4 regions of the Sporolactobacillus sp. BBK16-2 genome follow, and region 4 is predicted to be linked to each of the others. Evidence: riboswitches for the same ligand, from Rfam matches in the RefSeq annotation. Region 4 holds a riboswitch; each other region holds the start of a gene.
The links. Region 4 has a riboswitch for S-adenosylmethionine ahead of AC6F33_RS15740 (MetQ/NlpA family ABC transporter substrate-binding protein). Riboswitches for the same ligand answer to the same signal wherever they lie in the genome.
Positions count from the first base shown of each region.

Region 1 (7,962 bases), 660 kb from region 4:
TCATGCCCCTCCAATCCCCCTCGTGATTCAATCACGACGAAAAAAAACCGATCTCAATCATTTTAAGTAACTCTTTTAATTGAAATAACCCTTTAACTAGTTTACCAACTCTGTCTTCTAAAAAGGGCAAGTTCACATTTTAGTCAATCATTTCATGCCAAATATTTATTTGAAAAATCATTTTCATCGAGCGGACGGCTGTAATAGTAGCCTTGAATTGCGCGACATCGGCACGATTCAATTGCACGCAATTGCTCCTTAGTCTCAATTCCCTCAACAATAACATCGATCCATAGATGTTCAGCCATCGAAACAATTGCGGTTACAATCGCTTGATCTTGATTACTTTGTGCAATATCCATCACAAAAGAACGATCAATCTTTAACTGATTGATCGGCAGGCTCTTCAAATAGCTGAGCGAACTGTATCCAGTACCGAAGTCGTCAAGACTGACGCCTACTCCCAGTGCCCGAATTTCTTTTAATAGCCTGATGGATCGTTCCAAATCCTCTGCCATCGTTGATTCAGTAATCTCCAGCTCAAGATATTCAGGTTGAAGACCGCTTGCTTCTAACGCGAAGCATACCCGTTTGACTAACGAATCATCATGAAATTGATTAAACGAGAGATTCACAGAAATGGGTACTTTGGGAGTACCGCGATCCTGCCACTTCTTCATTTGCCGGCAGGCCTCGTCAAGCACCCACCAGCCAATGTCACGAATTATTCCTGTTTCTTCAGCAACCGAAATAAAAGCGCTTGGGGGAACGATGCCGCGTTCCGGATGTTCCCACCGAACCAAAGCCTCTACACCAATCAGTGCGCCGGTACATGCGTCAACCTGAGGTTGGTAATATAACACAAATTGATGATTATATAATGCGGATTGCAATTCATTTTCCGTATTCAGCTTCATAAGCAGCTTCTGGTGAAGTTCATTATTATAAAAGAAAAAACTTTCTCTGCTGCTTTTCTTTGCCTCTCTTAGTGCTGCTTCCGCACTCGCCAATATTTGAATGCTCGAACGTCCATCATACGGAAATTGTGAGATGCCGATACTGAATGTTGCATAGATCTCTTTTCCGTCGATATGGTAGGGCTGTTCGGTTGTCCGCAATAATGTTTCGATGAGATGTGTCAAGCCGCGCTTATTCAAGCAGTCTCTGCAGATAATCATGAATTCATCACTGCTGATCCGATACAATTCTGCATTGAAGTCTTTAAGAGCTCCCTTCATTCTCCCGGATAAAGCGATCAACAGTTCATTTCCTATCTGTCGACCGAAAATTTCATTAATTATTTTTAATCGGTCGACATTTATTTTCAGTAATGAGAACGACCGATTGCTATTTTTATATCCTTTGACCAAATCGACAACCGATTCTTCAGCAACCAAATTATTGGGAAGCCCGGTCAGTGCATCATGATAGGCTCTGAAGCGAATAACCTCTTCTTTTTCAAGTTCACGTTCATGCTTCAGCTGCTGATAACGTTCCAGAATCAATTGCTGCTCTAGACTTAGAAATTTATCTAAAGATTCGGATAGAAATAAAGCTTGTTCAGGATGATTGACCTCATGTTCGACCGCTTCAATAAGCGCTCGACGGTACAAACTAAAAAGAGCAATTTGATTTGCAATGCTTAGCTCATGGTCAAGAAAAAAAACTGCATTTTGCTCGCAATGTACTAAAACGCTCCGATCAAGAGACCCGTTGAAAAGAAGCCGAGTTTGTTCTGCATACATATTTTTCAAGTATTCTTTTGTCTTTTGAGACGGAACCGTGCTCTTTATTTTATATAAATCGAGTACATGTTGGCTCATTTGATTGACAATGTTAACGTAATAATTCATAAGATATGGACGCATCCATTTCAACAGTTGCAGATCCAGTTTATGAATTTGTGCCAGTCGAATCCGTTTTAGAACAGAATGATCTGTGATCGATTGATCAGTGATCTGCTTCTCCACTTCCTTCAGCCATCTGTCTCGATTAAATTGCTCACTCATTTCGTATCCACCCTCATTGTGTCTTCGCTGCTGTTCGTTCATGTTTGAGAGACATACTCACTTTCTTTATCGTCACATGAAGTGAAAATGTGAATATGTTTTGCGTGCAGATCTTGCTGTTTTTAAACTATTTATAAATGATTCAATCCACTTGCGTTGTCGAAGTAAAGCATTGACGAATCCCAAATTCCATGTTAGTATTCAAATTAACTTAATTAAACTCTTATTAAGAGCGGCGGAGGGACTGGCCCTGTGAAGCCCGGCAACCTTTCATTTTATGAAAAGGTGCTAATTCCAGCAAGATTGGTATTTTAGAATCTTGGAAGATAAGAGGGTGCGGATGATAATTCAGGCCTCTCTAAAATAGAGAGGCCTTTTGTTTTTCCCCCTCGAAAAATTTGTTATGCAGATTACAGGAGGATGAAGACATGGGTAAAGTATTAAGTGCGAATCTCGGATACCCGAGAATCGGCGAAAAAAGAGAATGGAAAAAGGCACTTGAGCAATTTTGGGCCGGTAAAATTTCGAAAGAAACGTTTCTAGATACGGTTAAAACACTGCGCTTAAGCTATTTGAAAAAACAAAAAGACATTGGAGTTGATCTGATTCCCGTTGGAGATTTCAGCCTTTATGATCATGTCCTTGATACGGCTGTTCTTTTCGGTTTAATTCCCGACCGCTTTAAATCAAATGAAAAAGAACTATCGCTTGAAACATACTTCTCAATTGCTCGTGGAAACAAAAATTCAGAAGCATCGGAAATGACCAAATGGTTTAATACAAATTATCACTACATTGTTCCGGAAATCAGCAATGAAACCAAACCTTATCTGACGGAAAACCGCCTTCTTAATTTGTTTAATGAAGCAAAGAATGAGCTCGGTATCGTCGCCAAGCCCGTTATTGTCGGACCGGTGACGCTGTTAAAGCTGTCAAAGGGTTATGATCCAGATCATTTTAATACACTGCTTGACGCACTGCTTCCATTGTACGTACAGGTGTTTCAAGAACTGAAAGAAGCCGGGGCTGAATGGGTGCAGATCGATGAACCTATTCTTGTCAAGGAACAGAGCAAAGAAGATCTTGCTGCGTTCGCGAAAGCCTACCATTTTATTAAAAATGGTGTGCCTGAACTGAAGCTTCTTCTGCAAACCTACTTTGAGGCGATTGATGATTACGAAGCTGTCGTTCAATTGCCCGTTGACGGTATCGGTCTTGATTTTGTTTACGGCAAAGAAGAAAATTTGGCATCGATCAAAGCCTATGGATTCCCTGAAGGCAAGGTACTGGCTGCAGGCGTTGTAGACGGTCGAAATATTTGGAAGACAGATTTAAAGGCGACACTTACTGAACTGCAGACACTGCTCTCATCAGTTAAGTATCACGAGAATCTGTGGGTCACACCGTCATCAAGCCTGCTCCATGTACCGGTCACGATCTCAAATGAAACCAATCTTGATCCTGTGCTTCTGAACGGTCTTTCCTTCGCCGATGAAAAGTTGACCGAGGTCGTTTACCTTACGAAAGGGCTTAATGAAAGCGAAGCCGCCATCTATGGTGCCCTTCAGAAAAACAGTGCAGATCTGCAGACACTACAGCAATCCGAACACCGCAACAATAAAGAAGTTCAAAAAGAAATTGATCAATTAGACGAGGAACTGCCGTCACGCCCCGGCTCTTATAAACTTCGTCAGCAAGTGCAAGCCGATGCCTTCAATCTGCCACCACTGCCGACGACAACAATCGGGAGCTTCCCTCAGACGAAAGAAGTTCGTCAGGCCCGACGTAATTGGAGACGCGGCGAATGGTCCGAAGAACGCTATGAGCAATTTATTAAAGATGAAACGGCGAAATGGATCGAAATTCAGGAAGATCTCGGAATTGATGTCCTCGTCCATGGTGAATTCGAACGAAACGACATGGTTGAGTACTTCGGAGAAAAGCTGAACGGATTTGCCTTTACGCGTTTCGGATGGGTTCAGTCCTATGGCTCACGTTGTGTTAAACCACCGCTGATCTTCGGAGATGTATCATGGCAAGATCCAATGACGGTGAAGGAAAGCGCCTATGCTCAGTCACTGACAAATAAGCCGGTAAAAGGTATGCTTACCGGACCGGTCACGATCTACAACTGGTCGTTCGTCCGCGACGACATCAGTCAAGGAGCTGTTTTCAACCAAATCGCGCTCGCTTTAAAGAAAGAAGTGCACGCACTTGAAGAAGCGGATATCCGCATGATTCAAGTTGACGAACCAGCACTTCGAGAAGGTCTTCCGCTTAAGGAAGATAAGAAACCAGGCTATCTGCATGATGCCGTCTATTCATTCCGGCTGGCAACATCATTTGTTAATAATGACACACAAATTCATACGCATATGTGCTACTCGGAATTTGATGAAATCATCGACACCATCGACGCGCTGGATACCGATGTGATTTCAATTGAGGCAGCACGCAGCCATGGTGAAATCATTTCTGCCTTTGAAGATTTCGAATACAAAAAAGGCATCGGTCTAGGCGTCTATGACATTCACAGCCCACGTATCCCTAGCGTAGAAGAAATGAAGTCCTACGCAGAACGCGCGCTTAAGGTGCTTGATCCTAAAATCGTCTGGATCAACCCGGACTGCGGCCTCAAAACACGCCGTCCCGAAGAAACGATCCCCGCGCTTAAGAACATGGTGGAAGCAGCCAACGAGGTTCGCAAAGAACTCAGCAATACAGTAGGAAAATAAAAAGCTATAAATAATCAAAGAGGCTCACCTCAAAGTCGAAAAATGACTTTAGAGGGGGCCTCTTTTTTTACTTGCTAAAAATTAATCGTGACATACACAGGTTTGATCGTTCAGTCATTCACCAATTCTCCAATATAAACCAATCCATTTGAACGATGTCCATTCATTGTTGTATAGACGACCTTCTCGTACTCCAGACGTTCAAAAGAATCGCTCCATTCTTTCACACGCTCATCACTATGATGTCTCAAGACTGCACCATCTGAGAGTTCAAACACTCCATAGGTTTGATATTTATTCTCATAGTTCTTATAGCGGCATAAATTTCGTTCATCATTATTTAATAGGAAGTCATTAATATAAATGATACCGTTGGGCTTTAGAACCCTCTTTATCTCATCTAGAATGGCATCCTGTTCTTGACTTTTATAAACACAAGTAAGAACAGCAAATAATAGCACAGCATCAAAGGTATGATCTTCGAAAGGTAATTGACCGCTTGTAATTAAAGCGACGTTTAAATCATTGCTGCCATTTGATTGGGCACGTTTAACCATTGCTTCCGAGAAATCAACACCAAATAAATGAGTGAACTGATGCTCCTTTAACTCAAGCAAAGTTCTACCGTAACCACAACCATAGTCAAGTATCTTCGCGCCTTTATCTACATATTTAGAAAAAAGATCAATTTGAAATGGAGTCGTAAATTGTTTTTCGTCTGCAATACTGTTCCAATAGTCTTCTTGATTTAGCATGCTCTTCCTCCTTTTTCTATAATTTAAAAGAGCCCAACGGCTCTTTTTTTCTTACATATTATGACTGGAATCGCGAAGCTCGATTTTCGGATGCTTCTGCTGAAACCAGCGCAGAGAAAAGTCATTTTCAAAAATGATAACTGGGCGGTCCTTATAATCAGAAACGACCAGATTATTGGAATTACGACGAAGCGCATCTGCTTCCTCTCGATTAGCAATCCATTTCGCCACTTGATGCGGCATACGTTCAATATCAAGATCAACGCCGTATTCAGCCTGCATTCGATAGACAAAAACATCGAATTGCAGTGTCCCGACCACACCTAGGATCGTCTCTTCATATTGCGTTTTATACACCTGAATAGCGCCTTCTTGAGCGAGCTGGCTGACGCCTTTCAAGAAGTGCTTTTGCTTCATCGCATTTTTCGCGCGCACCTTAGCAAAGTGTTCAGGGGAGAATTGCGGGAGTGCACCGAAATTAAATGTATCCTTCGACCGGCACACGGTGTCACCGATTTGATAAAATCCGGTATCATAGAGTCCGACAATATCACCCGGATACGCATCATCAATCAATTCACGACTGTCAGCAAAGAATTGCTGCGGCTGCGCAAGCTTTAACTGTTTGCCGGTCCGATCGAGATATACGCCCATCCCTTTTTCGAATTTACCGGAAACAATACGCAAAAATGCAATTCGATCGCGGTGTGCCGGATTCATGTTCGCTTGAATTTTAAACACGAATCCGGAAAAATTAGGATCGTCCGGCTGAATAATGCCTTCACTTGACTGACGCGGCTGCGGTTGCGGTGCCAGCTTCAAATAATGTTCCAGAAAGGTCGGTACACCGAAACTTGAAATCGCACTCCCGAAAAATACCGGTGTCTGCTTGCCTGCTTTGACAGCTTCCAGATCAAAATCGTTTCCTGCCTCATCCAACAGCATCAAATTTTCTTCAAGCTGATTGAGTGTATAATCGTCGACCGTGTCCTTTAATAGTTCAGACAGTTCATCCACTTCACTTAACGCTTGAACCTGACGTTCTCTCTTATCGTTATACCATTCAATTTTATGTTCCTGCCTGTCATAGACTCCACGGAATGACTGGCCCATGCCAATTGGGTAGTTAACCGGGTACGAATCAATACCGAGCACATTCTCGATCTCTTCGAACAACTCAAGTGGTTCTTTGCCCTGTCGATCAAGCTTATTAATAAATGTAAAAATCGGAATTCCCCGGTCGCGGCAGACCTTAAATAATTTGATGGTCTGTGGTTCGACACCCTTTGCCGCATCGATAATCATAACTACACTGTCGACAGCCATCAGTGTTCGGTACGTATCTTCACTGAAATCCTGGTGCCCAGGCGTATCAAGAATATTTATTTTGTAGCCACCGTATTCAAATTGCATGACACTGGAGGTCACCGAGATGCCCCTCTTCTTCTCCAGTTCCATCCAGTCTGAAGTCGCGAATTTTTCGGCTTTGCGTGATTTGACCGCGCCTGCCGTTCGAATGGCACCGCCAAGCACCAGCAGCTTTTCAGTCAGCGTCGTTTTACCGGCATCTGGATGAGATATGATGGCGAATGTACGACGCCTTTTTAATTCCTGCTGTAACTGATTCATTTTTTCCTCCTATAAATTTCACTCTTAACATTCGAATCATTAATTAAGGCAAAAGAAATCCCTCCGTAAAAAAGGCACTCGCATGCAGAATAAAATGGCTTTAACCATTTTATTCCGTCACTTCTGCTGCGAATGCTTTTCAATCATTCTATGTTAATTATATACATAATTCTTGTGAATCATAAATGCCTTAGTGCTCATCTCAATAGACACATTATCCAACCAGATTGTGTACCCGGTCCATAACTGCCTTCTTCACTGCATTAAATTTCTTGTCACGATCAGCGGCATCACTGCCCTTGACCCCAAAATAGAATTTAATTTTGGGTTCTGTTCCGGACGGACGCAGACAGAACCATGCACCGTCGCTCAGTTTATATTTCAGAACATTGGATACGGGGAGTTCAATCGTCGACGTTGTACCTGCTACCACATCCACCGCTTCGGATTTCTTATAATCCTCGATCACTGCCACCGGAACACCAGCCACTTCAACAGGCGGCTGATTGCGGAAATCATTCATGATCGAGTTGATTTCTTCTTTACCGCTGATTCCTTTTAGCGTAAGCGATTCAAGTCCTTCTTCAAAATAGCCGTATTTCTTAAATACATCTTGAAGCGCGTCATAGAATGACTTGCCTTGCGACTTGAAATAGGCTGCAGCTTCGCAAGCAAACAGTGCCGCTTGAACTGCATCTTTATCGCGTACAAAGGAGCCGATCAGATAACCGTAACTTTCCTCATAGCCGAACAAGAAACTGTATTTGCCGCTTAATTCGTACTCGTGGATCTTCTCGCCGATGAACTTGAATCCGGTCAATGTATCAATCGTTG
Region 1 covers NZ_CM187611.1:2,508,025-2,515,986, forward strand. Annotated here, with positions in the region: gene AC6F33_RS12475 (putative bifunctional diguanylate cyclase/phosphodiesterase) at 153-2,009, opposite strand; SAM riboswitch class I at 2,230-2,342, shown strand; gene metE (5-methyltetrahydropteroyltriglutamate--homocysteine S-methyltransferase) at 2,438-4,744, shown strand; gene AC6F33_RS12485 (class I SAM-dependent methyltransferase) at 4,855-5,499, opposite strand; gene AC6F33_RS12490 (peptide chain release factor 3) at 5,551-7,128, opposite strand; gene AC6F33_RS12495 (phospho-sugar mutase) at 7,343-7,962, opposite strand, start outside.
Region 1: another riboswitch for S-adenosylmethionine. It lies ahead of metE (5-methyltetrahydropteroyltriglutamate--homocysteine S-methyltransferase); the one in region 4 lies ahead of AC6F33_RS15740 (MetQ/NlpA family ABC transporter substrate-binding protein).

Region 2 (7,962 bases), 680 kb from region 4:
ATTCTATGTATTGACTTATCTCGGTGTAAGCCTGCCAATCTTGGGCCTGGGATTCACTGCCCGTTGGGTGGGGCTGAACAACTCAATCATTTTATATACAGGTGTGATGACGGTGATGATCCTTTTCGGTATGGCCTTTTGGATCATCGATCGACGGAAAGAATATCAGTTACAGACGAAATGAAATTAGCGACAGCAAAACGGCCGCTCTGCTCCTTCGATTGAAGTGAGTGGGCGGTCGTTTGATTTATTAAATGATGTGTGGCGCGATATCTTTCATTCAATGATTTAAATGAGCTCGGGCTTTCAATAAACCTCTGAGCTATAGACGGTCAACAAGAACTTACAAACTGTCGGAGCTGCGCGCAGGTTCATACACACGTTTAATTGCTATGCCCATTTTATTCACCATGCTGAGCGTCTGACTGTTCAAAAGGTTCATCTGAAACAAGGATGGATTCAGTCGGGCATCCTTCATAAGCATCGTCCAGGTCCATAAGTAATTCCTCTGGAATCGTTTTGATTCCTTTGTTGTCGTCGATAATCGAAAAGGCAAGACCTTGATCGTCATAATTGAAAATGTCCGGAGCAGCCATTTCACATGCACCACAAGAGATGCATGTATCCCGATCGACTCGTGTATACTTCGGCTTTTCTCCCATGGAAATCACTTCCCTATTCATGTATTAGGTGGATCAGCATCCACGTACGGGACCGGCAGCCGATTTAACGAGAATGACATCGCTATCTTCCTCGGCATGTACGGAATGAAGTTCCATTGCGTTCAGGTGCACAAGCCTACCGGGTACAAGATGTTCCGATTGACCGGATGCGGTGAATAGGATCGCACCGCGCACAGGAATAACGGTAACCTCCGCATCGCCTCCATGATGTTCCGGAATGCGCTGTCCTTTTTGCAGGGATAAATGCATGACGGTCTGGTATTCGTCATGATAAAGTCGTTCCTTTAAAGCTGTCTGATTTTGGCATGTAAGAAGTTGCATTGGTGTTCGCTCCTTTTCTATTTAAATACGTTTAAGTTTACTTTAATTGAGAACTGCTATCATCTATACTATATAGTGTTTCGAATCAATTTGAACATGATCGAGATCAAGTTTCGACTGACTGTATAGAAAAAGTCTATCTACGGATGGAATAGTGATGAAAAATGACGGAAAGGAAGAGGTTCGATGTCTGAACTAAAGGCAATCGGCTGGTTTCAAAATCTTAAGGATGATGAACTGAAGCAAGTGGAAGCAATGGGGATCATGAAACAATACCGTGCTAAAGAGGCAGTGTTTGTCCAAGGAGAAATATTGACTCATTATTTCTTTGTTGTGGACGGATTGATCCATGCCTATCATCAAAATAGGGATGGGAAGAAGTGGATCGCAAGTCTGTTCTCTTGTGGCGACCTGTTTCCGCATACCGGTTTGGTTGATGAAGAAAATCGGTATCCTGCGAATGGCGAGACGATTACACCGTGTACGCTTTTTATGATCAGACGGGAGAAGATGCATGAACTGATGAATTGCTTTCCTTCAATCGAACGTCAACTTACACAATTTTTCGCTAAGAAAAGTCAGGAGCTGATGAACCGATACTCTGATTCGGTTCTTGAGCCGGCCCTCGTTCAACTGGTTTCGCTATTGAAGCGGCTCGCTCAGCAGTCAGGTGTCCGGGCGACGGACGGCTGGGTCCTTATCTCGGCTATGATGACGGAACAGGATATGGCCGGGTACATTGGTGTCACTCCGGAAACCGTCAGCCGTTTACTAAACCGCCTGTATCGTGAGAAGCGCGCTAAATCCGCCGGTCGGGGCAAAATTTACATTGATCTCGATAAGTGTTGATCAGCTTCAATACAAATCTGTTATACTTTAATCAATAACTTGGCAACTAGTTATGCTGCAAACGGTAAAGGAGTGCTGCTGATGAACCAGGCTTTACTTGTTATTGACTCACAACTGACGCTGATTGAGGGTGATTCACAGGAGCGCGGCGTATATAATAAAGAAGAGTTGCTTCGGAAAATCAATCTTGTAATCGAAAAAGCTGTGGGATTGGATATTCCCATAGTTTTTGTCCGCGACACCAGTGTATCCGGCGGTGAAGGAGAAGGATTCCAGGTTCACCCGGCAATTCATATACCGGATGATGCTGAGATTTTTAATAAAAGCGCAACAAGTTCTTTTTATCACACACCTTTATTAAAATTCCTTCAGGAGCGTGGTAGTGAACATCTCGTTATTGTAGGATGTAAGACCGAATATTGTATTGATACCGCCGTTCGAATGGCTACGGTCAACGGCTTTGATGTGACACTGGTCGGCGATGCCCACTCGACTGCGGATACTCCGATATTATCTGCGGCGCAGATTATCCAACATCACAATCGAGTGCTGAACGGTTACGACAATGACGACCATTTCTCGCTGGTACGGAATTCAGACGAGGACGTGTTTCAACCGACGCATAACAACTATCGTTAATGTGGGTCATTTGAATCGAATAGGCAATGCAGGAGGGATAGCATTGACGCTATCCCTCATTTTGGTGTGTTCATTTGATGAGAATGAACGAAAGAAAGAATCGCGCGCCAGGGGAGATACCGCTGGCATGCGTCTGCTTGAGAAGGCTCCCAGATCGCCACGGCAAGCGAGCAGCTGAAGCGACGCTCGTTCAAGTCACAAGGTTGATGGATCAAAGCTCCATACAGATTGACAGCAGAGGACCGGGCACTTTTCGCTCGATTTTTCTTACAAGTAAAAAAACTTATGATTTTGTCCCGCTGGTACGACGATAAGCGTCATAAGAGGCTGATTCCCAATCCGAACTTATCGGTTGGGCGATCAGGTTAAGCGTCAAATCTGATAAATAAACGGAAAAATTCCGCTTAATTAGAAAATTAATGAAAAAATTCCCTAAATAGACGGAGAAATTCCGCTTATCGAATCGAAAAACGTGAAAATAGCGGGTTTTGCAGTGCATAACCGGAAAAATTACCCTTATTTACCTGCAAAACAAGCTCTATGGTGCAAATAACCGGAAAATCTCCGCTTATTTTCCCCCGCGATACTGAATTAAGGATCGAAATGATTTATTAGAAAACTTGGCTTCGCCAAGCCCCTGGCGAAGGCGAAGCCTTAGTTGCGACGGCCATGGACGGCCTAGTGTCCGGTGAGCCGCAGGACGCGGCGTTTTTTCGGACCGCTTACACTCGTTTCCTTTAAATGTTTTCTTATACTTTCCTACCAGTGTGAACTAGAAATGTCTGTTCAAGACAAGGTTGATGATTCAAAATGGTATTTGGAGCAAATGAACTTTCGTATGTAAGGAAATTTCGCTAAGCACGCGTATGTCCTGTACGCAACGCGAAAGTAAGGATCGCCCGCTCTGTGCCCGGTTTTTCTTATTGACACAGGTGGGAATAGTGCTATAATACAATAAATCACACCTAAATACTTGGTTATATGTTTGTTTATCCAGAGAGGGTAAAGGATCTGGCCTGATGATCCCTCAGCAGCGGACCTTGCAAAGAGGTACTGTGCTAAATCCAGCGGTAATCCCGGCAGATAAACAGAACCTGTAAAGAGGTTTTCTGAACACGGGAAATCTCTTTTTTATTTGCCTCAATAAATGGATAAATAGTCATCTGAGCTAGTCCGAGAAAAATTAAGGGTGATTAAAAAACGAAAAAGGGTGAATGAACATGGCAGAACACTATTTTGAAGTAGAGCCAGGTATTGAGTTGCACTATCGTGATGAAGGGAGTGGACGGCCGCTCATTTTTATTCCGGGTTGGACATTCAGTATTGATGTATTTGAAAAACAGATTGCTTACTTCTCCACGCGTTATCGAGTGATTGCGGTAGATCCGCGAAATCATGGAAAATCAACGATCAGCGTAAACAGAAATACGTACGATGTGCAGGGAGCGGATCTTGGAAAACTGATCGATCACCTTGATTTAAAAAATGTCGTGTTGGCCGGTTGGTCGTTTGGTGGTCTAACCTTATGGTCTTATGTGGAACAATTTGGAACTCAAAACATTTCGGCTGCTGTCACCATTGATGTATCCCCGCGGACCCTTAGCTCGGATTCTGATGAGTGGGTAGCTGGGACACTTGAAGACCTCATAGCCGTCCACAATCATTCTCTGGATTCTGCCGAACATTATCGTCAGTTTATTGATTCATTTGCTGAAAATCTCCTATTCGACCACGCGATTACTGCTGAAGAAAAGAGTCGATTTACAGCGCCAAGCTTGCGCATTCCGCATCAAATTGCCGATGCGCTCTATGTCGACGGCTGGCTTACAGACAAAAAAGCAGCGGCAAAAACGATTGATGAAACAGTGCCCTCGTTAACATTTACTTCATCCGCGCGCGCAGATGCCGCTACGCCTTATATACAAAAAGAATTTCCAAATAGTGACGTGCATTCGTTTGGCAATCATCTGTTATTTTGGGAATACGCGGATCGGTTTAATGAAATTCTCGATCAATTCCTTAACAAACACCAACTTTCAGATACTGTTTTACAAAAATCATAAAAGAGATAACAGGAAGAATAGTATAAAGCACATCAAGTTCCGAAAAACAGGTAAATGGAGAACCTATAAAATATTTTGTCTTCTTGAGTGCCTACAACTATAAAAACGTCCACAAGATTAAAGTGGACGTTTTTCTTTGACTATTTTCGCTGACCAGTAGGGTACTCTATATGTATCTCGTTAAGAACGATGAAAGGGTAAAAAAGGGAACATAAGATGCATATAAATGTTTGTTTAAGGGAAAGGAGCGGATTTGTCGATGAAATTTGTGGACACAGAGCGTAAAAAAGAAATTGATGCAAAGCTAGAATTGGTAAAACAACAGACAGCAGCATTATGGGCGGCTGTTTGCTCCGATCACGTCATCCGGTATTTTGAACAGGAACGTCCTCAAGATGAGCGGCCTCGGCAAGCGATTGCAGCGGCTCGTCTGTGGGCAAGGGGCAGAATCAGCGTCGATGAAGCGCGAAAAGCCGCTTTTGCGGCAGATGCCGCGGCGCGCGAAGCAACAGGAGCTGCAGCCATCGCCGCTGCTCGAGCGGCAGGCCAAGCTGCTGCGACTGCGTACATGTTTGGTCACGCGATCCATGCGTCTACCTATGCTGCAAAAAGCGTATTTTATGTTGCGGACAGTGAACAGGAAGCGGTCGAGAAAGAGCGTGCTTGGCAATATGACCGCCTGCACGAGCTTGCGATTTTGATTAACAAGGGAATTTAGCATCTGATCTTAAACCACAGCTGCAAACGAGAAAAAATGATTAGGACCTGGAGTCAAATAAAGCTTGTAGCAACCGTTACAGCAATATCAACGAGCAAATAGATCCAAAATGCGGGCCAACTATATCCGGGATGAGTTTGAAGGTAGTGAATGCGGTCGCTGCGATCCGGAATTTCTGTTTTCAATTTTTTAATCGCTGTCAAGGCGTTTACGAAGCAAAAATAGTTGCTAAATAAAGCGAACAAAACGCCAATTAGAAGGCTAAAAAACAGATTAGCAAGATCAGGTATACTGCTGAAGAGTAAGCCGAAAAGTGTAGAGAGTATTAAATATCCGTAGGACAAGTAATACATTTTTCGGTGTGCGGACCAAAAAGTGAAAGCAAAGAACGCCGACCAATTCCACGAGAAAAAATGGCGTTTTTCACTCATTTTCGTCCACCGTTTCTCATAGGTTTCGTCATTCTTGCCAAGATAGTGCAACAATTCTTCCCTTGTTTCTTCACTTAAATCCAGATAATGGGTGCCCCATTCAGCCATTAATAAAACACCCCCTTAATAGATGGAAGATTGGATAGTCTGCGTGCGTTTCTAATCAGCACTTATCGGTTGGGCGATCTGATTAAGCGCCCAATCTGATAAATAGACGGAAAAATTACCCTTATTTAGAAAATGAACGAAAAAATAGCTTAAATAGACGGAGAAATTCCGCTTATCGAATCGAAAAACGTGAAAATGGCGGGCTTTTCTGTGTATAACCGGAAAAATTACCCTTATGTACCTGTAAAACAAGCGCGATGATGCATATAACCGGAAATTCTCCGCTTATTTTACTCGTTACATAATCAGGGAGCAGAAGTGAGATGGAGGAATTTTCGCTAAATGCGCATGTGTCCTGAACGCAAAGCCACCGCACCCTGCGCACTTTTGTAATCAGCACTTAAATGTGTAATCCCGTTCGACCTTGCTGATGCGCGTGACGAACGATTCGTACCAGTCACGTTTGCCTTTTTCCTGAGCCATTTGGTGCTCTGCGTTCTTTTTCCACTGCTTGACGGCGTCGAGTGAGGACCAGTACGAAACGGTTATGCCGATGCCCCGTTCGTCCCGCGCACTTTCGACGCCAAGGAATCCAGGCTGTTCTCTAGCGAGCACAACCATTCGATCGGCGACAATGCCGTATTCTTTTTCCTCAATCTCAGTTCGTTTTGAGGTGAAAATAACTGCGTAATAAGGTGGGGTAGGTGTTTCCGCAAAAGACATCCGCACTCGCCTCTTTCTAAAGTATCTATTGGCTCTTTTAGATCATTTATTAAAAAATCAGACGGCTGAGCCTTTTCTCCCAATTAAAAGCACTGCATTCCCCAAAGCTTTCTTACTTTGAAGGACACGAGGCAATTTTATCAAATCACTGAGCTTAACCGCTTCGAGTTCGGAAACCCCGAGTTTCTTCACTTCGGTTAAAAAGTCACTATAGTTTCCGTATGTCTTATTGTCTGTAAATAGATCCATAAAAACGAAAACACCGTCTGAATCTAAGACTCTGATAGCCTCTTTTAGAAGCAGAATTTTATTTTTTTCATCCTTAACTTCATGAAACGTCAAGCAACTAATAACTGATTGAAATGCATTATCTAAAAACGGAAGCTTCGACGCACTCGCCTTAATGAATACAATTCGATCCGAAACGCCTTCAATTTCAGCATTACGCGCACATAACTTTTGCGAATACTCCCAGTTGCTGCCCCAATAATCAATTCCTACAAATTGCCCCTTTGGAAATGCTTTCGCTCCTTTGATGGTAAGGGAGCCGCTTCCTGTACCGATATCGAGTAATTTCCCCTCTCCATCCCATTTTAATTTTTGTAAAATCAAATCATGGATGATCGATTGAAAATTATTCCCAAACGTTGCAAATTGATAGTACGTGTAGGAAACGATAAAGGAAATATAGCAAAACGGAAGTGCGAACAGCCCCGACAAAATACGTATATACAGGTTTATGGGACAAAAAGCGGCAGCAATAAGACAAACACTGATGGCTAAAAATGTAATTAACTTATGTTTTCTGATCCATGTTTTGTAGACGGGTTTTGACCCCATATAGTTTCCTCTTTCTATTTAATACTTTACAAGCCCCTGACTTCTTAATGTCTCCAACATTCTCTTCTTTGCTTCCGATTGTTTGCCGGAAACGGCTTTGGCAATTTGATTGGTAAAAGTATCCACACGGCGGTTGGCATCGCGCAGATCGTAATACTGATTCACGTCATGGTCATAGTTCTCTAATTCTTCCAGCGGATGTTGAGGTGACTGGTACTCGTTTTCAAAATAGACGGCTTCCTTAGGCAGACGCGGCTTAAGCTGTGGCGATTGATCCGGGTAGCCAATTGCGATTCCGAAGGCCGGAAAGGTGAACTTTGGCAATTTTAAAAGATCAATCACGGCCTGAGGATCATTCAGAATACTGCCGAGGTATACGGTGCCAAGTCCCAGACTTTCGGCTGCTGCGACTATATTTTGTGCCGCAATGACCGTGTCGCTGAATGCTCTGAAAAAGAAATCCGTAGAGCTCAGGACGTCGGTCGGCTGTTCTTTTGCTTCGGCAATCTTCGCATTGCGGTGCATGTCGATGACAAGTACAAAAAGACGGTCTGCTTCTGCTATGTAATGCTGGTTGCCAATCTCAG
Region 2 covers NZ_CM187611.1:333,806-341,767, forward strand. Annotated here, with positions in the region: gene ilvN (acetolactate synthase small subunit) at 1-184, shown strand, start outside; gene AC6F33_RS01805 (ferredoxin) at 402-662, opposite strand; gene AC6F33_RS01810 (cupin domain-containing protein) at 696-1,004, opposite strand; gene AC6F33_RS01815 (Crp/Fnr family transcriptional regulator) at 1,191-1,853, shown strand; gene AC6F33_RS01820 (cysteine hydrolase family protein) at 1,935-2,492, shown strand; gene AC6F33_RS01825 (hypothetical protein) at 2,570-2,806, shown strand; SAM riboswitch class I at 3,479-3,582, shown strand; gene AC6F33_RS01830 (alpha/beta fold hydrolase) at 3,713-4,555, shown strand; gene AC6F33_RS01835 (putative immunity protein) at 4,815-5,273, shown strand; gene AC6F33_RS01840 (DUF2628 domain-containing protein) at 5,327-5,812, opposite strand; gene AC6F33_RS01845 (antibiotic biosynthesis monooxygenase family protein) at 6,206-6,535, opposite strand; gene AC6F33_RS01850 (class I SAM-dependent methyltransferase) at 6,593-7,375, opposite strand; gene AC6F33_RS01855 (NADPH-dependent oxidoreductase) at 7,394-7,962, opposite strand, start outside.
Region 2: another riboswitch for S-adenosylmethionine. It lies ahead of AC6F33_RS01830 (alpha/beta fold hydrolase); the one in region 4 lies ahead of AC6F33_RS15740 (MetQ/NlpA family ABC transporter substrate-binding protein).

Region 3 (7,962 bases), 340 kb from region 4:
TTGATCCGAATATTAACCGTCTGAGAGCTCTGCAAATCGTTGGTATCGGTCATGCAGCAAATATGATTCTGCCCCTTCATATTGGTGACGGATTACGTTTTGCTTTTTTCCCGGACAACTACAGCGCATTTCGTCGGACGGAATTGGTGATGATACCGGCGATCGCCGACTCGATAGCAATTATCGTCATCTCCCTTTTCGCCGTACCCTTTTCCGGATTTAAAGAGCCCATGATTGTTACAATCTTATGGATTTCTTTCTTTTCATGTATTGCCTTCATCGCGTTGCTGCTGACAGTTGTTTCTTTTGTTCCGCGATTTCGAAACTATGTTCATGGCTATTTAACAATCGGAATGCTGAACATGATGCTTTGGGTGCTTTTCTCGTATATACTTCTCCTCCTTTCCATTTGGATGGGACTAATTGCGTTCGGCTTCGGCTGGGGCGCATCTTTGCGTATGTCGCTGGCCGTTTTTGCCACAACAAACCTTATTGGGTTTATACCTGCCTCACCCGGTTCCGTGGGTCTTTTCGAATACGGAGTCATTATCGGTCTTGCCGGACTAGGCATTCAGCAGAGCGCGGCGCTTTCGGCAGGCTTACTGCTTCATTTCATACAATATGCCGCACTGCTTCCATTGGGTGTTGTTCTATATATTCTGGCCCTGCACGGGAAATATGGAAAAGCACTCAGAAATATGCTGCATCAGAAACTGTAAAAAGCTGTTTGGGCGATGCACACTTATCATTTGCTAACTCAGTTTAATTAAGCGATTCGATTGGTAAAGTTACAAAGCACAAATAAATGGATTTCATAAGAGGATTAAAAAAGGTGTCAGATGATCATGAAGAATATTACCATTCATTCACCGCATAGAGAGTCGCTAAACATAACTGTCTAAATAATTCCGCAGATAAATGTTCATATTGTTCGTCTACATTTTTTTCATGAGCCATGTATGGCGGAGAATCATTCCATGAGCCCATAGCACCAAAAACATCAGCGGTACTTGCTGCTTTAAAAAGATTCAAATTCTTCTTCGGCATATCAATGAGCAGTTTCATTTCTTTCGTAGATTCCCCTTCTGCAGCAAGGGCAGCCTCATGAAATAAATTTGCAAAATGGTCACATTCAATGAAGTGCGCGAATTTCTCAATTTCATTTAAAACGTTTACCAAGTCTGCTGTATTATCGTAAAATTCCGGCTTCTCTTGAGGTGGATTATCCCAGCGGTGTTCTGTATAGGTGATTGTCCAGGCGTGCCTTTCTTTCTGGAAGTCCCAATGCACTGTATTGTAAGTTACATGACCACTTTTATAAAAGCAGACAAAAATGTTTTGTCTTGAGTTTGAAAATCCAAGCAGATTTCTGTCTTCTACCTGCATCGGCGTTAAGCATTTTATATCTTCTAACCCGCGTTTACAACATTCATCAAACCATTCTGCTACATTACTAGCTTTAAAAGGCTTTTTCCCAAACCATGACTTCTTTTCAATAAGCTGAAAAGTAATGGAATCCTCATATTTGAACGATTCAAATATGATTTTCTTGTTCTCTTTTAGCGCTTTTTTTGCACTTGCAACAATTCTGCATACCTGAAGCAGTTCACCATTCATTTTTTGATTGTGCCCCCTCGTTCCTCTTTGTCCTTATCAGTGGTATATGTCCGATTCCAGTATATTTCAACAATTCCCCATTCTCAATGATAATTATTCAAAACCCAATGTTCTTTTATTAACATTCTTATAGACTCTGAATATATTGCCGCTGTTGCTCTCGGAAATAAACTCCTTGAACTTGCCTTTGATCTGGCTATTATCAAGTACAGCTGCTGCTTTCGTATGATACAGTGCAAATTTCTGTACGATCGCCTCCGCAACACCAAGCTCTGTCACTAAAAAGCGGCGCTTACGCCAAATCTCGATTATGCATCGATGAACTGCTTGCCTGTACCTGCTTGTATTCATGTTCCAGTTCTGACAAAGATAATTCAAATAGATGCCTTCCGTCTTTCTTATAAACTCGATGTGCAATCAGCTGTTCAATTAATTGTTCGCGTCTGTCTTCCACCATCTTTCTCAGTGCACTGCTCATCGTGCCGCATCTCCCTATAAAAAGATAAAAAGCCCAATTGTTCTCTTCCCACAGTGATAAGAAGAGAAATCAGGCTTTTCTTTATGCTGCTCTCAACTTATCTCCAAGCAATGATTCTGCTTTAGGAATTAGCACCGTACCGCAATCAGCCGGTTGCTGAGGTTTCGCAGGGCCATTCCCTCCGCCTCTCTGGATAAGCATTTTTCAATAATTTATATTAGGTATAGTATGGTCGATTATTTATTCCTGTACTCACTATTTAAAAGATCCGCTAATGAATTCTGATCATAAATACGATGACTCTATCATACGTTTGCATGCTTTAATGCTTTCAAAACGGCAACCGCAGAGCGATAATAGAATTCTGCGGCAACGCGGATCCCTTTAGGGTCAACCCGAAACGCAGGATGATGCCAATCTTCGGGTCCGTTCGATCCTACAAATGCGAATACACCGGGTACCTCGCGTTGGAAGCAGGAAAAATCATCCCCGGCCACCGAAACTTCAGGTGTCACCACCCGCACTTCATTTTCATTTGCTTCTCGAATAATTCGAGCTATTTTTTCTTCATTAAATACGGATGGCGTCCCTTGGCCCCATTCCACAGCAATCTGTACGTTGAACGCCTGTTGAAGTCCGTCGGCGATTGCGGCAAAGCGATCAATGATCAAATCACGATCCTGATCGTAAAAAGTGCGTACTGTTCCGAGCAGTTCGACCTTTCCAGGCAGCACATTCCACACGTCACCGCCGTGAATACTGGTAATGCTCACGACCGCTTCATGCTTTGGCGAAATGTTTCGGCTGACGATCGTTTGCGCTGTTTGAACGAACGATGAAGCCGCTACAATCGGATCTCGGGTCCGCTCGGGAATCGCCGCATGACCGCCGATTCCATTAAACGTAATTTTAAATTTGTCGCAAGCCGCCATTAAAGGTCCTGCCTTGATTCCAATGGTTCCCACCGGCAAATCTGGTTTGTTGTGAATACCAACGACCGCATCCAGTCCTTTGAGCTGACCGTCTTTGACCACCTTGAGTCCACCGTGTCCGGTTTCTTCTGCAGGTTGAAAAATCAAACGAACGGTGCCGGGAAGATGCTCCTGATTCTGTTTCAGCAAAGCAGCGGCCCAGAGCAAAGCGGTCGTATGAAAATCATGACCGCAGGCGTGCATCACACCTTCATTTTGTGATTGATAGGGTAAGTCAGTTTGTTCATGAATCGGCAAGGCATCAATATCCGCGCGAAGCCCAACAGCAGGACCGTTCAGATCACCTGAAATTTCGGCAAAGACGCCGGTCGGCAGGCTGGTCTCTCGCAACGTAACTGATTGACCCTGCAGCCAGTTTTTAATTCTTTTTGTTGTCTCATATTCATGCAACGACAGCTCCGGGTTCTGGTGCAGCTCTTCGAATATGGATTGAAAGGTCTTACCATCATTTGCAAATCTGCTCATACTTTCGATTCATCTGCCTTGTAGTCGAATTCACCGGTTGCCTGGCCTTCACTTCCGCTTTCGTTCACCAACGTTTCCACCCGGTTCAAAGCATTCAGGATAAACGCCTGATCAAAATTTTTGAAGACAAAACGGAAGCCAAGCTCCGTTTGACATTCTCTGGCAAGAATTTCTTTAGTTTTATCTATATCCTGAAGTTTGAACTGACTCAGCGAATAACTCAGACCCACTCGTTTGTAAAAAGGCAGCAATTTCCGAACTTCAGCATCCTGCCCCAAGGTCGCGAGTAGTACAAGTAAACCGTACGCAACCTTTACCCCATGTTGATAACGGCTCGTCTCCGGAATCTTGCTCATTGCATTATGGACTGCATGAGCGCCGGATGCACGGCCATAATCTCGAGCAAAGCTGCCAACTGTTCCGGAAAGACCGACAATCACATCCGATACAATACGGAAAGCAGGGCTGAGCTGATGGTGTTCCAGGCTTACCACTGCTTCCTCCGAATACCGGAGCAGCAGTTTTTTCGTTTGCAGGGCCGCAGTGAGTCCCAGTGATACAAAGGGATCGATCTGCTGGCTCACATCTTTCGGTATCGCTTCCGCCTCATACCATTTCGCTAACGTATCCCCTATACCGGCAATGTAGTAGTCTTTCGGAGATTCAATCAGCAGAGACAAATCGACCAGTACCGCATAAGCGGATTCTTGAAAATGATCGCGGCCGATATGCTCGTGCTGCTGATTATAGATGATGGCAAGCGGCGTGTACGCAGAACAAGTGCCAAGAACCGTTGGGATACAGATGTATTGAGAACGAAGCCGATGATTGACACCCTTAGCCGTATCTAATACACGTCCGCCGCCGATCCCGATGATCAGGTCTGCTTTTCCGATCTCACTCGTCAAACGGTCCATATCTTCATGACTGGATGTTCCGTCATAGCGATGAACCGGCCACTTGACTTCTTTTTTATAGACCTTCTGAAAAGCTGAAAATGATTGTTCACCCGTAACAATATGAACAGACGAAAAAGGAGAAACAAGTTCATCCAGTTGGCTGATGGCATCCTCTGTACACAGATACTGACTTGGACCGCCTCTGACGATTTTTCCTAAATCCATTTTCCCCACCCCATTCTTATTCATATGCTTTGTGGATCGCCTGATCCAGATCGTCAATCAGGTCATCCGCATCTTCCAGTCCGATCGAGAGGCGAATCAGCGTGTTGCTCAGCCCGGTTTTTTCACGATTTAATGAAGGAATTTCGCGATGCGTGGTTCGGCCGGGATTAACAATTAATGAACGCGCATCTCCCACATTTGGCAAATAGCTGAAAATTTTCACAGAACTCAGAACCTTTTTTGCCTGTGCTTCGGTTCCTTCAATCTCAAACGCAAAAATTGCCCCAACTCCATGTGGAAAGTATCGGTTCACCAATTCGTGCTGCGGATGCTCTGCCAATCCAGAATAGTGTACTGCTTTAACATGGGGATTGTCTGCAAGGTACCGGGCAATCTTCTTCGCACTGTTCACTTGCTTAGCTAGCCGTTCGGACAATGTTTCAATACCTAAGAGAACTAAATAAGCTTCAAAAGGGCTCAATACAGCACCGAGCAAGCGAAGGTACTTAACCCTGATCCGTGCTGCAAATGCGTTCGAACCAAACGCCTCAATAAAGCTCCGCTCCACATGCTCGTCTTCATTCCCCAGAACAAATTCTTTTTCCTCAAATTGTTTAAACTTGCCGTTCCCATAATCAAAGGTTCCAGCGTCAACAATTAATCCTGAAACAACTTCTCCGTGTCCGCTGATTCCTTTTGTCGATGAATAGACGACGATGTCCGCACCATATCGGATTGGGTTAAAGAGATACGGGGTCGGAAACGTATTGTCAATAACCAGTGGAATACCATGTCGATGAGCCAGTTTTGCCAGTGCCTCTACGTTCGTCACCGTTGTATCCGGATTCGTGACGCTTTCTGCAAAAATTGCTTTCGTATCCTCTTTGATCACTGCTTCAACACATTCTAGGTCATTAATATCATCGAGGAAGTCAAAAACAATCCCGAATTTAGGAAACAGGGTTCGAAATTCATCAAAGCTTGATCCATAAATATGTGCTGCGGCGATAATTCGACCACCGCCTTCGGCTAGATTTAACAATGTATAGGAAACGGCCGCCATACCGGATCCGACCGCCACCGCTTCTGCGGCACCGTCCAGATCAGCGATTCTTTGTTCAAGAACAGCAGTCGTCGGATTACCGATTCGCGTATAGCTGAAGCCTTTTTCTTTAAGGTTGACCAGCCGTTCTGCACGCTCCGGATCGCCAAAGCCAAAGGCAACCGTCTGATAGATCGGTACTTGTGATGCATAATTATGTTGTTTCGGATCGTACCCCGCATGTATTTTCAAAGTATCAAATCGTTTCTCCGATTTCTCCGTCATCTCTAGTCCCCATTTCTCATTCAAAAAATTTCCATGTACACGTTAAAGATATGACTGATAGGGTATATGCAATCGTTCCGAGACTTCCGCCATTTCTTTCAATGTTTCAGGATCAATTGGAATCCCGTTTTTCAGGCGGTCTTCAAACGCAGCAGCTTCTTTGTCGCCATGTATGTACATCTTCTTCCCAGGTTCAGTTGGAAGATTCCGAATTCGTTTAAGCATAGCAGATAATGCTTCTGAAATATCGCCGGGATCACCAAACAAACGAAGATCAATTGCGGTAAAAAAGTGACTGATTCCCTTTACCTTGCCACTGCCCAGATCAGCAGAAAGATGTCCTTGCGACAGAATCGACGTTAAAATTTCTACAATTAAAGAATGGCCAAATCCTTTGTATCCGCCATTTTCTTCTCCGCGTCCTCCCACAGGAAGCATCCCTCCTATTTTTGGATGCTTCGACAGATTTTCGCGCAGCTTTGTTGCGTCTCTGTTCACCTCATTGTGTTCGTCAACCGCCCAAGCTCCGGGAATCGTCTTTCCCTGTTTGGCATACACTTCGATCTTCCCGAGTGATACGACTGTTGTTGCCGCATCAAAGAGGAAGTCGTGAGGCTCGGCAGGCATTGAAAAAGCAAGCGGATTACTACCGAGAAACGGCTGCACCGCATGAGTAGGGATCAAAAAAGGATTGGAATTCGTTGCGGAAATTCCCAGCATTCCTTTGTCGCTCGCCATTTTGGCGTAATAGCCGGCCATTCCATAATGATTCGAATTGCGAACCGAGACGATACCAATGCCGCTCTGTTCTGCTTTTTCAATCGCAAGGCTCATCGCTTTTCCCGCCACGAGCTGCCCCATCCCCTTATGTCCATCCACTACAGCACTCACCGGCGTTTCCCAAATAACTTTAGGAATTGCGCCAACTTTAATATCACCGGCAGCGATCTTTCGGTCGTACATCGCCAAACGCTGCACACCATGTGATTCAATACCGAACAGATCAGTGGTCACAATGGATTCGGCAATGATTGAACTGCTCTCTTCTGAAAAACCGTACGCCTTGTATATACTTTTCACCCATTGCTCGATGCTCTGATAATCGTATCGATTTCCCATCTTCGCTTACCTCACAAATCCCGATCGAGATACACGATGTCTTGCCTAAAATTCCAACCCTTTTTTCTCCAAAACTGCTTGCCTTCCTCATTATCAAGCACCACGAACAAACCAATCTTCGTAATCTGTTCTTTTTTAAAACTCGTACAGACTCGGTCAATTAAACGTGTACCGATTCCTTTTCCCTGCTGGTCCGGATCAACTGCCGTATGGTAGATGAATCCCTTGCGTCCATCGGTTCCGCCGAGTATCGTTCCGATGACCCGCTCGTTATCGGCAGCGACGAAACAGGTTTCCGGATTCTTGCGAATGATCCGGGCAATTCCGGCGTAGCTGTTATCTAAGGATGCTAGATTCATGCCGGGCACCCGTGTCCATAGATCATAAGCGCCTTCATAATCCTCAGGAACCATCTTGCGAATCTCCATATCTTTTCAACTCCAAGTTATCTTTTTGCTTTTTCCAGTGCGCGCGCCAGATCCTCCAGCAGATCATCTGCATTTTCAATGCCGATTGCTAAGCGAAGCAGACCTTTTGTGATGCCGATTTTCTCCTGAAGTTTTTCATCAAAGGATTCATGCGTCATTGTTGCCGGCTGACAAATCAGGCTTTCAACCCCGCCAAGACTGACAGCAAGATCAAACAATGAAAGTGCCGCCACAAATTGATCCTGATCATAATTCGATGCAAGCCGAATGGAAAGAACGGACCCATGACCCGATGCCTGACGCTGCTGAATTTCTTTTTCCTCCTGCGAGTACGATCCGGGATAGTACAGGCGTTCAATGCCGGGATGAGTGCTGAAAAAATCGATAATCTTATCCGTATTCGCCTCTTGGC
Region 3 covers NZ_CM187611.1:2,823,489-2,831,450, forward strand. Annotated here, with positions in the region: gene AC6F33_RS13980 (lysylphosphatidylglycerol synthase domain-containing protein) at 1-719, shown strand, start outside; gene AC6F33_RS13985 (hypothetical protein) at 856-1,617, opposite strand; gene AC6F33_RS13990 (DUF4180 domain-containing protein) at 1,711-1,968, opposite strand; gene AC6F33_RS13995 (Fur-regulated basic protein FbpA) at 1,910-2,095, opposite strand; SAM riboswitch class I at 2,190-2,295, opposite strand; gene AC6F33_RS14000 (amidohydrolase) at 2,401-3,552, opposite strand; gene AC6F33_RS14005 (iron-containing alcohol dehydrogenase family protein) at 3,549-4,676, opposite strand; gene AC6F33_RS14010 (O-acetylhomoserine aminocarboxypropyltransferase/cysteine synthase family protein) at 4,693-6,003, opposite strand; gene AC6F33_RS14015 (Ldh family oxidoreductase) at 6,046-7,122, opposite strand; gene AC6F33_RS14020 (GNAT family N-acetyltransferase) at 7,134-7,550, opposite strand; gene AC6F33_RS14025 (trans-sulfuration enzyme family protein) at 7,568-7,962, opposite strand, start outside.
Region 3: another riboswitch for S-adenosylmethionine. It lies ahead of AC6F33_RS13995 (Fur-regulated basic protein FbpA); the one in region 4 lies ahead of AC6F33_RS15740 (MetQ/NlpA family ABC transporter substrate-binding protein).

Region 4 (7,962 bases):
GTGCTGCTTGTCGCACATGGCGGTCTGATCAATGTTATTCTGGCTCTGCTGTCCGGCGGAGAAATCGGGACTGGAAAAACAAAGCTGTTTAACACGTGTATTAGTCATATCGCTACTGCCGGCAATTCATGGAAAATCATTGATTATAACCGCATCGAACATCTGAGCAAGTTCGGCAAGGTGACCAGCATTTGACTTTTACTGCACAAAAAAGAGAGCGAGTACATCGCTCTCAAGGGTTGCTGAATGAAGTTAAAGCGGGTGATGGGAATCGAACCCACGACGAGAGCTTGGGAAGCTCTAATTTTACCATTAAACTACACCCGCAAAAGCGCTTTAAAGACCATAACTAATCTTATAAGAATGGATTCTTTTTGTCAATGTTCATGATTCACTTGCATCGAGCGATTTTCTTGAGATAATGGCACTAAGGTCCACTTGAAAATAATACAGTCATCATCCAATTTTGATATTAAAAAAGATAAATCAAGACAAACAACAAGGAGTGGCAAAAGTGAAGGCAATTTTAACAGTAATCGGCAAGGATAACGTAGGTATTATTGCCGGCGTCAGCGGTAAGCTTGCTGAACTTCATGTGAATATTCTCGATGTTTCACAAACCATTATGAACGGCTATTTTACCATGATGATGATTCTTGATTTAACTGAGGCGGAGAGCAGCTTCGGCGATATGAAAAAGTCACTTGCTGATAAAGGAACAGAGCTTGGCGTTCAGATCAAAATTCAGCGTGAAGAAATTTTTACATCAATGCACAGTCTATAAGCTGGAGGATATCGAAAAATAATGGAAACGAAACAAATACTTGAAACCATTCGGATGATTGAAGAAGAAAAATTGGATATCCGGACGATCACGATGGGCATTTCGCTTTTGGACTGCATTGATGGCGATGGAGCGAAAGCCAGAGCAAAAATCTACGACAAGATTACACGACAGGCGGAAAAACTGGTAGAAACAGGAGAAGCAATCTCCGATGAGTTTGGCATCCCGATTATTCACAAGCGTATTTCTGTTACACCTATTTCACTTGTGGCAGGGGCCACGCAGGATGAGAATTATACGGCTTTTGCTCAAACTTTGGACAAGGCGGCAAAGACGACAGGCGTTAATTTTGTCGGTGGATTCAGTGCGCTTGTTCAGAAGGGTTACACGTCGGGCGATCGCAAATTAATTCGATCTATTCCTGAGGCACTTGCAACCACCGATTTTGTCTGCTCGTCAGTTAATGTCGGATCAACGCGCTCCGGTATCAATATGGATGCGGTGAAACAAATGGGCGGCATCGTCAAGGAAACGGCTGAACGTACAAAGGATCAGCAAGGTCTGGGCTGCGCAAAGCTGGTTATCTTTGCGAATGCCGTCGAAGATAATCCATTCATGGCAGGAGCTTTTCATGGAGTCGGCGAAGAGGACTGTGTTCTTAATGTCGGTGTGAGCGGCCCTGGTGTTGTGAAACGGGCACTTGAGAAGGTGAAAGGTCAGCCATTTGATGTCGTATCTGAAACGATTAAAAAAATTGCGTTCAAGATTACACGGATGGGCCAGTTGGTCGGGCATGAGGCGTCGACTCGACTCGGTGTACCCTTCGGTATTGTCGATTTGTCTTTGGCCCCGACACCGGCAGTCGGTGATTCAGTTGCTCATATTCTTGAAGAAATGGGACTGGAGTCGGTTGGTACGCATGGAACTACAGCTGCATTGGCGTTGTTGAATGATGCAGTAAAAAAAGGCGGCGTTATGGCGTGCAGTCACGTCGGCGGTTTGAGCGGCGCATTCATTCCTGTCTCTGAAGATGCCGGAATGATACACGCTGTTGAACGAGGTGCTCTCAATTTAGAGAAACTTGAAGCCATGACGGCTGTTTGTTCTGTTGGGCTTGATATGATTGCAATTCCCGGAGATACACCGGCAGAAACGATTTCTGCGATGATCGCCGATGAAGCAGCGATTGGTGTCATTAACAATAAAACGACGGCGGTCCGTGTGATTCCAGCTCTCGGTAAATCGGTTGGCGATACGGTCGAATTTGGCGGTTTGCTCGGATATGCTCCTGTTATGGATGTTAACCGCAATTCTTCAGCTGATTTTATCGCACGAGGCGGCAGAATTCCGGCTCCGATCCATTCCTTTAAAAATTAAAGCTTCGCTGAAGTTTGTGTTCATAAACGCCAGCAAAATAAGAAAAGAACGGAACCCTTTTTACTTAGGGTTCCGTTCTTTTTTAGTGATTAGCGGTTGTTATGATTTTGATCTTTATTCTGATCAAAGTTTTCAGCATAATTTTTCGAATCCGCATGGTCACCGGTACGTTGTGCACGTTCTCTTTCTTCTACAGAATGTTCATCAAGCGGTTCGGCAAATTCTTCATTAAATTGCTTTGCAGCTTTTTTACCTTTTTCATCTTTAAAACTCACGATGCTCACAGCTTTCTTTTTGGTTTTTGACGTTTCCGTCAAGAAGTAGTGTGAACGTATTTTAAATAATTATGCCTTTCATCATTTAAGTCAGTTCCAGCAGGCACGAAGCGAATAAAAGGATATAAAGACAGTGAATACCATATCCTAAAGCAATTACAGATAAAGGAGAGGGTAACATGAAAAGCGGCCGTTTAGATGGAGTAAATTTGCAAAAAGAAATTGTCAGCAAGGATACTTATGAAAAGAAGTTAGCCAAGTACCAATTGAAGTTGTTGTCGATGCAGCATCTGCTGCTCGAACATAATTTAGGTGTGATTTTTGTCTTCGAAGGCTGGGACGCAGCAGGGAAAGGCGGTGCGATTAAACGAGCGGTGGCGAATCTTGATCCGCGAGGGGTTCGTGTCTGGCCAATTGCGGCACCCGCGCCTCATGAGAAACGGTACCATTACATGCAGCGCTTCTGGAGAAAGATTCCTCAATATGGTCAGATCGCGATTTTTGATCGATCCTGGTACGGTCGTGTTCTCGTCGAGCGCGTTGAACAGTTGGCAGAACCTAAAGAATGGAAACGTGCTTTTCAAGAAATTAACGAATTTGAAAAAGAATTGACGAATGATCGCTACATGATCGATAAATTCTGGCTGCACATTGATAAAGCGGAACAATACAAACGTTTTAAAAAACGTGAATCTGATCCGCTAAAAAAGTGGAAAATCACGGATGAGGATTGGCGAAATCGTGAAAAATGGGAGCACTATGTGACTGCAGCCGAAGAAATGTTTGATAAAACTGATACAGCCGCGGCGCATTGGCATATTATCCCTGCCAATAGCAAATGGTATGCCCGCATTGCCATTCTAAAGCAAATGACTCGATCAATTGAGAATCACTTGAAAGCAAATGGTTTTGATCTCTCAGAACTTCCTGATGTTTCAAAAATAATCAAAGATCAAACAAAATAGTTTCCAGTCACGGTACGGCATGCTTTTGCAGTTTGTCTTTTTTAAGTTATACTTTTGAGTAGAGGGTGTTGTTTGCAAGAAAAAATTGTTTTTGCACGGCACGACGGACAGGCGGGGGAGGGAACGTTTTGAGTATTTTGCAAAAGCATGCAATCATTGACATCGGATCGAATTCCATTCGACTTGTAATTATTGGCGTTGATCAGGATTATTTTTCTAAAGAACTGCTGAATTTTAAAACCGTCGCACGATTAAGCAACTACATAGATGAAAATGATCAATTAAGCAATAAAGGCGTGTCCATCCTTTTGGACGTGCTAAAAAGATTTCAGTTTATCATTGAACATGAACAAGGGGTCAGCGTTGTTGACGCTTTTGCCACGGCTGCTATGCGTAAAGCGAGAAATCGTGAAGAAGTGCTGAAGTGTGTTTACGATGAAACCGGGCTCAATGTTCGACTTCTTTCAGGGATGAAGGAAGCCTATTACGGCTATTTCGCAGTCGTTAATTCAACTTATGTAGAGAACGGGATCACGATTGATATTGGTGGAGGCAGTACGGAGGTTACCATGTTCAGGAGACGCCGGCTGATCCATTCTCACTCCTTTTCATTTGGTGCTGTCACTCTGTACCAGACCTTCTACAAAGACAATGATCCATATGCAGGAGACCGACTAGAGGCTTATATAAAGAAAGAATTCGCATCGCTTGAGTGGTTGTGCGGCAATGAGCTTCCTATTATTGGTATAGGGGGAACCGCCAGAAATTTAGCGCGTATTGACCAGATCCAGGAACATTACCCATTGGTGGGGCTCCATCAATATACAATTCCGCGTGAGCGTCTAAATCAGTTGAAAGAGAAATTGGCTTCGATGACACTTGAGGAACGTGAGAGTATGGACGGACTCTCAAAAGACCGGTCGGATATTATTTTGCCTGCATCGGCGGTTATTAATCTGCTTGTGAAACTGAATCGCGGAGACAGGTTTATGTTGAGCGGAGAGGGGTTGCGCGAAGGCGTATTCTATGAATGGGTGCTCAAACAAAGGAATGAAGAGCGTATCCCGTATGTTTTGAATGAAAGCCTGCGGCAGCTGCGGCGCAATTTTAATTTGGACAGCCGTCATACTGCGTATGTGAAGAAATTAGCGTTTCAAATCTTGGATGGCATATTGGATTTATTCAAAGGAGACGATTCAGAGGAACGCATTGCCTGGTTGCTTTCGCATAGCGCGGATCTTGCTTATTTAGGGGAATTTATAAATAATGAATCCAGCAGTGCACAAACCTTTTATTTACTGACTAATATGAACATTAATGGGATCAGCCACCGCGACCGCCTGGCTGTAGCGCTGATCGCTTCGTTTAAGAATCGGTCGAATCTCAGCGACTTTGCCAAGTCGTTCCAGCAAATGGCAACCAAAGAAGACATGAAACTGTATGAGACACTCGGCGCTGTGTTGCGTCTCGCACATGATTTCGATCGTACAAAATTGCATGTCGTCAATCGATTAACGCTCAAACAGACGAAGAAAAAGCAGCTTCAGTTGACTGCCTATTATCATGATGATGCCTATTTTGAAGAACAAGCTGCACAAAGACATAAAAAACATCTTGAGCGGGCATTAAAGACGTCAGTGATGATTCAATTCAAAAATGCGGATGAATAGGGCTTGTCAAGCTTTTCAATAAGGTGGAAAATGGTAGACAAAAGAAGACAATGAGAAGGGGTTTTTTATGGCTATTTTAGTATTGGGCGGCGCCGGATACATTGGTTCGCACGCGGTTTATCAACTCATCGATGCCGGCGAGGATGTGGTTGTTGTCGACAACTTGCAGACCGGTCATAAGGATGCACTTCATCCGAACGCAAAATTTTATCAAGGAGATATTCGCGACAAGACGTTCTTGGATTCTGTATTTAAGAAAGAAAATATTAAAGGCGTCATTCATTTTGCCGCCAATTCTTTAGTCGGCGAATCGGTTGAGAAGCCGCTGAAGTATTTCAATAATAATGTCTACGGGATGCAAATTCTTTTGGAAGTTATGAACGATAATAACGTGAAACACATCGTATTTTCTTCAACTGCGGCAACATACGGCGAACCGGAAGTTGTTCCGATTACCGAAGACATGCCGACGCAGCCGACCAATCCATACGGCGAAACCAAGCTTACAATGGAAAAGATGATGAAATGGTGTGATCGTGCGTATGGCATGCGATTTGTTGCCCTTCGTTACTTCAATGTTGCCGGCGCAAGTAAAGGCGGATCAATTGGGGAGGATCACCATCCGGAAACACACTTAATTCCGATTGTTCTCCAGGTTGCTGCCGGTGAGCGTGACCATATCTCCATTTTCGGCGATGATTATGCAACCAAAGATGGGACCTGCGTCCGTGATTATGTGCACATTGAGGATCTGATCGCCGCACATCGCCTGGCACTTCGCTATCTGTTTGACGGCGGCAAGAGTGATGTATTCAACCTTGGCTCAAGTGAAGGATTTTCGGTTAAGGAAATTATTGAGGCGGCAAGAAAAGTTACCGGAGAGGCTATTCCTGCTGAACTGGCTCCAAGACGTGCGGGAGATCCGAGCACGCTGATCGCTTCCCCTGAAAAGGCAAAGCGTGTGCTTGGTTGGAACCCGAAACACACGAACATTCCTGAAATACTTGCCGATGCCTGGGCTTGGCACAGCAGCCACCCAAAAGGTTACGCGACAACCGTTGAATCGGCTAAGTAATTAAGAATAGCAGCTTGTTTGTGGAACTATATGGAACTTAACGACAAAGTTTTGACACATTCGCGATTTCGCGGTACAATCGTATCACTAACCAATTGAATACTTCTTATCCAGAGCGGCGGAGGGACTGGCCCGATGAAACCCGGCAACCAAATGAAAATTTAGGTGCCAATTCCTGCAGAATCCATTTGGATTTTGAGAGATAAGAGAAGATATGAACGGATCAGGCTTCTCTCTTCTCGAGGGAAGCCTTTATTAGTTCCGAGCTCTTCATAAATTAGGAAAACTGGATGATTGGAAAAGCCTTCGGTTAGAAATCAGAGTATTCTTATATACAAACAGGAGGAAGCAAACATTGAAAAAGATTACTGCAGTTATCTCAGCGTTTTTAGCATTTTCTTTAATTTTTGTTTTGGCCGCTTGCGGCAATAGTTCTTCAAAGGAATTGAGTGAAAAGGAAATTACGGTCGGTGTGACCGGCGGTCCTCACCAACAAGTAATGGAACAAGTCGTTAAGTTGGCGAAAAAAGACGGATTGACAATTAAATTGAAAGTATTCAACGATTACAATCAGCCGAATATTGCACTGAACGATAAAGATCTGGATGCGAACAGCTACCAGACGCTCCCATTCCTCAAGGATCAGATTAAAAATAAAAACTATAAAATTACTGATGTGTTCAAAACCGTGGCCTTTCCAATGGGGATCTACTCGAAAAAAATTAAAAGTCTTAAAGATTTGAAAGACGGCGACAAGATTGCAGTACCGAATGACCCGGCTAACGAGCTCCGCGCTTTGCAATTATTTGAGAAGGCCGGCGTTATTAAACTGAAGAAGGGTGCTGGGATTACATCAACGAAACGCGACGTGGTCAGCAATCCCAAACATCTGAAGATTATCGAATTGGATGCCGCACAGCTTCCGGCACAACTTGGTGAAGTTACTGCATCCGCAATTAATACCAACTTTGCGATGGGCGCAGGTCTTACAGTGTTGAAGGATTCTATTTTCCATGAACCGCTTGAAAACAACCCGTACCCTAACTATTTTGTTGTCCGTACCGATAATAAGAATGATAAAGTAGTCAAGCAGCTGAAGAAATACTATCAATCGAAGGAAGTCAAAGCATACATTAAGAAACAGTTTGGCGGTTCCGTAGTTCCTGCTTGGTAAGGAGGAAGCATCTTGATTAAATTACAGCATGTGTCAAAAACGTTTCGTGTTGGAAAGAACAAGATTGAGGCCTTGAAGGACGTTTCCCTTGAGGTAAACAAAGGTGAAATTTTTGGTGTTATCGGTTTCAGCGGTGCCGGAAAGAGTACACTGATCCGTTGTGTAAACCTGCTTGAGCGGCCAACAAACGGGCAGGTGTTTGTCGATGATCAGGATGTTTTGGAGCTGAATAAAAAAGGCTTGCGGCAATTAAGACGTAAAATCGGTATGATTTTTCAAGGTTACAATTTGCTTGAGACAGCGAATGTCTATGACAATGTTGCAACGCCGCTAAAATTGGAAGGCGTGCCGAAAGAAGAAATTAAGAAGCGCACCGAAAAGTACTTAGAGATTGTCGGATTGTCAGATCGGCAGAGTGCTTTTCCGAGCCAATTATCCGGAGGCCAAAAACAGCGTGTGGCCATTGCCCGCGCGCTCGCTCATGAACCGGAAGTGCTGCTCAGCGATGAGGCAACGAGTGCACTGGATCCGAATACAACCGAGGCAATTCTTGAATTATTGCTCAAGGTCAATAAGGAACTGGGCATTACTATTTTCCTGATCACTCATGAGCTGAACGTTATTCAGCGTATTTGTGATCGT
Region 4 covers NZ_CM187611.1:3,167,210-3,175,171, reverse strand. Annotated here, with positions in the region: gene AC6F33_RS15780 (histidine phosphatase family protein) at 1-195, shown strand, start outside; tRNA gene AC6F33_RS15775 (tRNA-Gly) at 257-327, opposite strand; gene AC6F33_RS15770 (ACT domain-containing protein) at 515-784, shown strand; gene AC6F33_RS15765 (PFL family protein) at 806-2,161, shown strand; gene AC6F33_RS15760 (hypothetical protein) at 2,251-2,436, opposite strand; gene AC6F33_RS15755 (polyphosphate kinase 2 family protein) at 2,616-3,401, shown strand; gene AC6F33_RS15750 (Ppx/GppA phosphatase family protein) at 3,530-5,071, shown strand; gene galE (UDP-glucose 4-epimerase GalE) at 5,139-6,146, shown strand; SAM riboswitch class I at 6,250-6,355, shown strand; gene AC6F33_RS15740 (MetQ/NlpA family ABC transporter substrate-binding protein) at 6,502-7,320, shown strand; gene AC6F33_RS15735 (methionine ABC transporter ATP-binding protein) at 7,333-7,962, shown strand, end outside.